One region of the Kineococcus sp. NBC_00420 genome, then DNA from elsewhere that is predicted to be linked to it. Evidence: riboswitches for the same ligand, from Rfam matches in the RefSeq annotation. Region 1 holds a riboswitch; the other holds the start of a gene.
The links. A riboswitch is a leader RNA that binds a small molecule or an ion and turns the genes downstream of it on or off. The one in region 1 is predicted to bind cyclic di-AMP.

Region 1 (3,396 bases):
CGAAGAGCGGGAGCACCGACCCTTCCGCCGCCGCGGCGAGCAACGCCGGGTGGTCGCTGAGTCGGAGGTCCCGACGGAACCAGAGCACGCTGGTCCTCGGGTCACGGTCCTGTTCGCGGGCGGCCACGCCGGGACGCTATCCGCGCGTCCGCCGCCCCGCCCGGTGGAGGCCCGGCGGAGGTGGGGCTCCGACCCGTCGGACGCTCTGCGCGGACACGCCCCGAACGCCCCGGGGTCAAGGGTGCGACCACCGGTCGCGATGAACGATGATGGGCACCGTGAGCGATCTCATCGACACCACCGAGATGTACCTCAAGACGGTCTTCGAACTGGAAGAGGAAGGCATCGTGCCGATGCGCGCTCGCATCGCCGAGCGGTTGCACCACTCCGGCCCGACGGTCTCCCAGACCGTGGCGCGGATGGAGCGCGACGGGTTGCTGCACGTGGGCACCGACCGGCGGCTGGAGCTGACCGACGCCGGCAAGCAGAAGGCGATGCGGGTCATGCGCAAGCACCGCCTCACCGAGCGCCTGCTGACCGACGTCATCGGACTGGAGTGGAGCCTCGTCCACGAGGAGGCCTGCCGCTGGGAGCACGTCGTCTCCGAGGAGGTCGAGAAGCGCCTCGTGGCGATCCTGGACCACCCGCACTCCTCGCCCTACGGCAACCCGATCCCCGGTCTGGACGAGCTGGGGGAGGAGTGCTCGACCGAGGACTTCCGCTCCGGTGTGCAGTCGCTGAGCAGCCCCGAGCTCGAAGGGCGCTCCGTCGTCGTGCGGCGCCTCGGCGAACCGCTGCAGACCGACGTCCCGCTGCTGGCCCGCTTCCACGCCGCCGGCCTGGTCCCCGGGGTCGAGGTCGTCGCGAAGTCGTCGGCCTCCGGCGTGGAGGTCGCGGTGGGCGAGGGTGTGGTGGACCTCACGTCGGCCGAGGCGTCGCACATCTTCGTCGCACTCAGCTGACCCCGCCCGACCCGGGAACCCCTCGACGACGCGGGGTTCCGGGCCCGGGAACAGCCCGGACAGCCGCCTGCCGGCCCTCCCACGGGTGATCTGCGACGGAGGGTGAAGGCCGAGGTCACCCGTTCGGCCCTCGGCGTCGTCCGCTTCCCGTTCTCAGTCGTCACTCTCTGTACATCAAGCCCGACTCGTCGTCACGTCCCCGGCACCAGTTCGTCACCGGGTCGTGACATTCGACCCAGGATCGGGTTATGGTCCACCCGCATCCTCGACAGCGCACGCGGATGCCCTCACGTGGACGCCGAGCCCTGCCACCACGCCGAGGTCCCCCGAGACATTTCATGGCAGGGGTGGGGGAACCACGTTTCCCGGGCGGAGCACGACCACCTGGTCGCGCCGAGTCCTTGGGGTGAAGCCGGTGCGAACCGGCCGGGGGATACTCCCTCCCGAACCCGACAGCTCACCTCGCAGGCGTCGGAGAGGCCACCACCTTGACGACTCGCGTCCAGGCGCGCCATCGCGCCGCCGTTCGTGCCCGTACCCCCCTGACCGACCTGTCCGACAGCGTCGCCCGCACCGCCGGCGGCGCCGTCCGCACCGGTGCGGTCGCCGCCGCCGCCGGTGGTCTGCTCGTCTCCGTCGCTCTCCCCGCGAGCGCCGTGACCAGTGCAGCCCCGGCCGCCGTCGGCTCGAGCGTCGCCTCGGTGGCGACCGCCGTTCCCGCCGCCTTCGGCACCACTGCCGCCGGCGTCGTGTCGGCACCCGCCACGGTGAGCACCCTGTCGAGCACCGCGACGTTCTCCGCTGCCCCGGCCGCTGCGCCCGTCGTCGTCGCCGCCCCGGTCCTCACCCGGGCCACCCGTACCGCGGACGCCGTCCCGGTCGTGGCCTCCAGCGTCGCGGAGAACGCGATCGTCGCCGAGCCCGCGCCGGTCGTGGCGGCTCCGGTGGCCGCACCGGCTCCCGCGCCCGCCCCGGTCCAGGCCTCGATGGGTGCGCGCATCCTCGACGTGGCCGACGACTACGCCGGTGTCCCCTACGTCTACGGCGGCACCACCCCCGCCGGCTTCGACTGCTCGGGCTACACCAGCTACGTCTACCGCCAGGTCGGCGTCGAGATCCCCCGGACCGCCGCCGCCCAGAAGTCGGCCGCGGCCACGATCTCCCGCGGCGACGCCGTCCCCGGCGACCTCGTCTTCTTCAGCAACGGCTCCGGCCGTGCCTTCCACGTGGGCATCTACGCGGGCGGCGGGATGATGTGGGACGCGCCGCGGACCGGCAAGCCCGTCCAGCTCCGCGCGATCTGGAGCGACGCCGTCACCTTCGGTCGCCTCGCCGCCACCGTCTGATCGAGGCACGTCACCGATCGGCGAGTGATCGTCGCTCGGGTCCGCAAGAACGGCGCTCGTCGCGCCCACCGGAGGAGGCTCCCGCCTCCGACGGTGGTGCGGCGGGCGCCGTTCTCGCGTTCGCGACCCGGCCGATCCGGGTCACCTCCCCGGTTCCGGCGCGCCCAGTGGGATTCACGGGAAAGTTGCTGACTCCACCACCCCTCGCGACGTAGGGTGCCGTCAACGACGACGGCACCCACGGAGGTCCGATGACCAGGCGTCACGGCGGCACAGCCACCGTGGTGCCCCACGCCCTCCAGCAGCACGCGGAGCACCACCACCACGTGCACCACCACCATGTGCACGTCGTCGCTCTCAGAGGCGCCCTCCCCACCGGGGACGGCGCCTCTCGTCGTCTCAGGAGGTGGATGTGCGCACGCTCGTGCTGAACGCCGGCTTCGAACCGCTCGCGGTGGTGTCCTTCCGCAGGGCACTCGTCCTCGTGCTCGCCGGGAAGGCGTCGGTGGTCCTCGCCGACGCCGACCCCGTCGTCGGCGCGACGATGAGCCTCGAACGGCCCTCCGTCATCCTGCTCACGCGCTACGTCCGCGTCCCGCGCGGCCAGGTCGTCCCGGTCAGCCGGCGTGGCGTCCTGCGCCGCGACCACCAGCGCTGCGCCTACTGCCGCGGCCACGCGAGCACCGTCGACCACGTCCTGCCGCGCAGCCGCCGCGGCCCGGACACCTGGGAGAACCTCGTCGCCTGCTGCGTGCGCTGCAACAACGCCAAGGGCGACCGCACCCCCGAGGAGATGGGCTGGAGCATGCCGTTCCGACCCGCCGCCCCCCGGGGCGCGTCCTGGGCCGTGCGGGGGGCCGAGACCCCCGACCCCCGCTGGGACGAGTTCCTCGCCACCGCCGCCTGACCCCGGTCCCGCCGGCGGGACGACGGACGGCGTCCGGGGTTCCGCCGTGCGGATGACGAGGACGGCGCGGGTGGGTGCGACGCTGGGGGCATGGACGAGAACAAGAGGCAGGGCGAGTCGATCGACGCGGTGCTGCGGGGTCTGCTGAAGCAGGGCCGGCTGGACCCGGGAGCCGAACGCC
Region 2 (3,396 bases), 2.2 Mb from region 1:
AGCCACTGCCCCAGCGTCACGACGCAGATGCGCAAGTACGAGGAGATCCGCCGTCGGCGCACGCTGACCGAGTCCACCGGCCCGCGGGCGCTGAAGCCCGTCGCGGAGGGTTCGGCGCCCGTCCTCGCGGTCTTCGACCTCGCCGGGACGCTGATCCCGGGGACCGTCGTCGACTCGTACCTGACGCTGCGCCTCTCGGCGCTGGACGCCCCGGCGCGGGTCGCGGAGTTCGGCCGGATCATGCGCCACCTGCCGGGGTGGATCGCCGCCGAACGGCGCGACCGCGGCAGCTTCCTGCGTTCCCTCTTCCGCGGGTACGCGGGCGTCGACCTGGACCTGCTGGAGGCCTACGTCGACGACGTGCACGCGCCGCGCTTCCTGGAGCAGGTCTCCTCGGACGCGTTGCGGCGCATCCAGGGTCACCGCGACGCCGGGCACCGGACCATCCTCATGACCGGCGACGTGCGCCAGGTGACGCGGCCGTTGTCGGCCCTCTTCGACGAGGTCGTCTGCACCGACCTGGACGAGGAGCTCGACCTCGGCGGGCGCCGTCGGGCCAGCGGCTTCCTGAAGTCCCCACCCCTGGTCGGGGAGGCGCGGGCCGCCTGGCTGCGCCGCTACGCCGAGGTCGAGGGGGCGGACCTGTCCGCCAGCTACGCCTACGCCGACTCCCACGTCGACGTGCCGCTGCTGAAGTCGGTGGGCAACCCGACGGCCGTCTCGCCCGACGTCCCGCTGTTCCGGGTGGCCCGCGCCTCGCGCTGGCCGGTGGCGGACTGGGCGGCGAGTTCGCCCGCGCGGCGGCTGCGGGTGCCGCAGCAGGTGCTCGCGGGCACCGACTGAGCCGTGCCGGAAGGCTCCCCGGGGGGTCGACGTGGCAGGATGCGAACCGTGCACTCCACACCGTCGAGCAGTCGATGCGGACCGCCGGTGTCGAGGACCGAAGGATGGCGAGGCTGATGGGGATCCCCCGACCGACGCGGATCGTGCGTGCGCTGCCGTTGCTGCGCAAGCACTCCGGGTCTGCTCCCGAGGACAAGGCCGGTCGGGCGGTCCACCGCAACGACTGGGTGCGCTCGGGCCCGGCCACGGCGGTGCGCTCCGGGCTGCAGCGGGTCCTGATGACCCCCGTCCTCCGCTCGCAGGTGACGGTCCACGTGCACAACGCCGAGGTGCTGGACCGCCTCGGCGGCGCGGCCGTGCTGGTCGCCAACCACTCCTCGCACCTGGACGCCCCGGTGCTGCTGGAGGCCCTCGGACCGCGCCGTCGCCGCCGGATCGCGATCGCCGCGGCCGCGGACTACTTCTTCGACGTGTGGTGGCGCGCGGCCCCGTCGGGCCTGGTCATCGGCACCTTCCCGCTGGAACGCCGCGGGACGGCGGGGGCGAGCGCGTCCTCGCAGCTGCTCGCCGACGGCTGGAGCCTGGTGATGTTCCCCGAGGGTGGGCGCAGCTACACCGGTGAGATGCGCCCGTTCAAGAAGGGCGCGGCGTACCTGGCCCTGGAGGCCGGGGTGCCGGTCGTGCCGATCGCCCTGCGCGGGACCTACGACGCGATGCCGCCGAAGCGGAACTGGCCGGTGAAGGGGCGTCCGCCGATCCACGTGACCTTCGGTGAGCCGCTGCACGGACGCGAGGGTGAACGGGCCGGGGACTTCACCCCCCGGATCGAGGAAGCCGTCGCGAAACTGCTCGCGAACAGCTGATCCGAGCGCTCCAGGGCGTGATCTGCGCCACACGCGGACGTCACTCACCAGCCTGATCAGGGGTTTCGTGCACGTTCACGTGACGGTGCGGACACGGCACGGTGTACGCCGGGCCTCGCGCTTGTTACGGTCGGCCCGTCCCTGAGCCCGTTCGGGGACACGTCGCGGAGACGCCGAGTCCTGCCCACCGCGCCGGATGCAGAACCCGTGGGCAGGAGCGGGGGACCCAAGGTTCCTCGGACCACCGCAGTCCGCTGCGGAGTCCTCGGGGTGAAGCCGCGTCCGCGCGGCCGGGTCACACCTTCGACCCGAACCCGACAGCTGACCTCGCAGGCGTTGGAGGCCAACCATGTCTGCGATCCGTCGCGCCCCGTCCCGTCTCGTCCGCCGTGGCCTGCTGGCCACCTTCGCCGCCGGCGCTGCCGGTGCCGCTCTGCTGGGCCCCGTCTCCAGCGCCTCGGCCGCTCCCGTGCAGGAGTGGGACGCGCTCGCCCACTGCGAGTCCAGCGGCAACTGGCACATCAACACCGGCAACGGCTACTACGGCGGGCTGCAGTTCAACCCGCGCACCTGGACCAGCTTCGGCGGTGGGCAGTACGCGGGCCGCGCCGACCAGGCCTCCCGTGAGCAGCAGATCGTCGTCGCCGAGCGCGTGCTCGCGGCCCAGGGCTGGAACGCCTGGCCGTCCTGCTCGCGCCGTCTCGGCCTGCACGGCTCGGCCGACCCCGTCGGCCAGGAGGCCGCGCTGCTCCACCCGGCGCCCGCCCCCGCTCCCGCTCCGGCCCCCGCTCCCGCTCCGGCCCCCGCGCCTGCTCCGGCCCCCGCGCCGGTCGCCGTCGTCGAGGCCGCTCCGGCGCCCGCCGCCCGCACCTACACCGTCGCCCCCGGCGACACCCTCTACCGGATCGCCGTGAACAACGGTGTCGCCGGCGGGTACGTCGCGGTGTGGAACGCCAACCGCGGCCTCATCGGTGACAACCCCGCGCACATCGCCGTCGGCCAGGTCCTCGTCCTCCCCTGACCCCTCCCGTCCGCGATCGTGCAGGGATCCCCGGCACGATCGCGGACGGTGGTCCGACCAGCGTCAGGGACGCTGGTCGAAGACGTGCCGGCGCACCCAGGCGTGCATCGCGACGGCCGCCGCCGCCCCCACGTTGATCGAGCGGGTCGAGCCGAACTGCGCGATGGCCAGCACGTCGACGCAGTGCGCGACCGCCTCGTCGCTCAGTCCCGGACCTTCCTGCCCGAAGAGCATCACGCACTCGCGCGGGAGGTCGTAGGTCTCCAGCGGTACCGATCCCTCGACGTTGTCGATGCCGACGATCGGGAGCCCCCGTTCGGCGGCCCAGGCGACGAGGGCCTCCACGTCGGCGTGGTGGTGCACCGACAGGTACCGGTCGGTGACCATCGCGCCGCGCCGGTTCCACCGCCGGTGGCCCACGACGTGCGCACCGGCCGCGTTCACGGCGTTCGCGGTCCGCACGACGGAACCGATGTTCGCGTCGTGCTGCCAGTTCTCGACCGCCACGTGCAGCGGGTTCCGGCGGGTGTCGAGGTCGGCGACGATCGCGGCGTTGGACCAGTACCGGTACTCGTCACCCACGTTGCGCCGGTCACCCTCGAGCAGCAGCTCGGGGTCGAAGCGCGGGTCGTCGGGCCAGGTCCCCTCCCAGGGCCCCACGCCGACGAC

Region 2: linked by a shared signal. The riboswitch ahead of OG218_RS10900 (transglycosylase family protein) and the one ahead of OG218_RS21695 (C40 family peptidase) in region 1 are both predicted to bind cyclic di-AMP.

What each region holds. Positions count from the first base shown of each region.
Region 1 covers NZ_CP107930.1:4,400,177-4,403,572, forward strand. Annotated here, with positions in the region: gene OG218_RS21685 (cryptochrome/photolyase family protein) at 1-127, opposite strand, end outside; gene OG218_RS21690 (metal-dependent transcriptional regulator) at 279-962, shown strand; cyclic di-AMP (ydaO/yuaA leader) riboswitch at 1,267-1,448, shown strand; gene OG218_RS21695 (C40 family peptidase) at 1,451-2,308, shown strand; gene OG218_RS21700 (HNH endonuclease) at 2,721-3,215, shown strand; gene OG218_RS21705 (hypothetical protein) at 3,306-3,396, shown strand, end outside.
Region 2 covers NZ_CP107930.1:2,236,885-2,240,280, forward strand. Annotated here, with positions in the region: gene OG218_RS10890 (SDR family oxidoreductase) at 1-843, shown strand, start outside; gene OG218_RS10895 (lysophospholipid acyltransferase family protein) at 948-1,706, shown strand; cyclic di-AMP (ydaO/yuaA leader) riboswitch at 1,887-2,057, shown strand; gene OG218_RS10900 (transglycosylase family protein) at 2,056-2,727, shown strand; gene OG218_RS10905 (TrmH family RNA methyltransferase) at 2,791-3,396, opposite strand, start outside.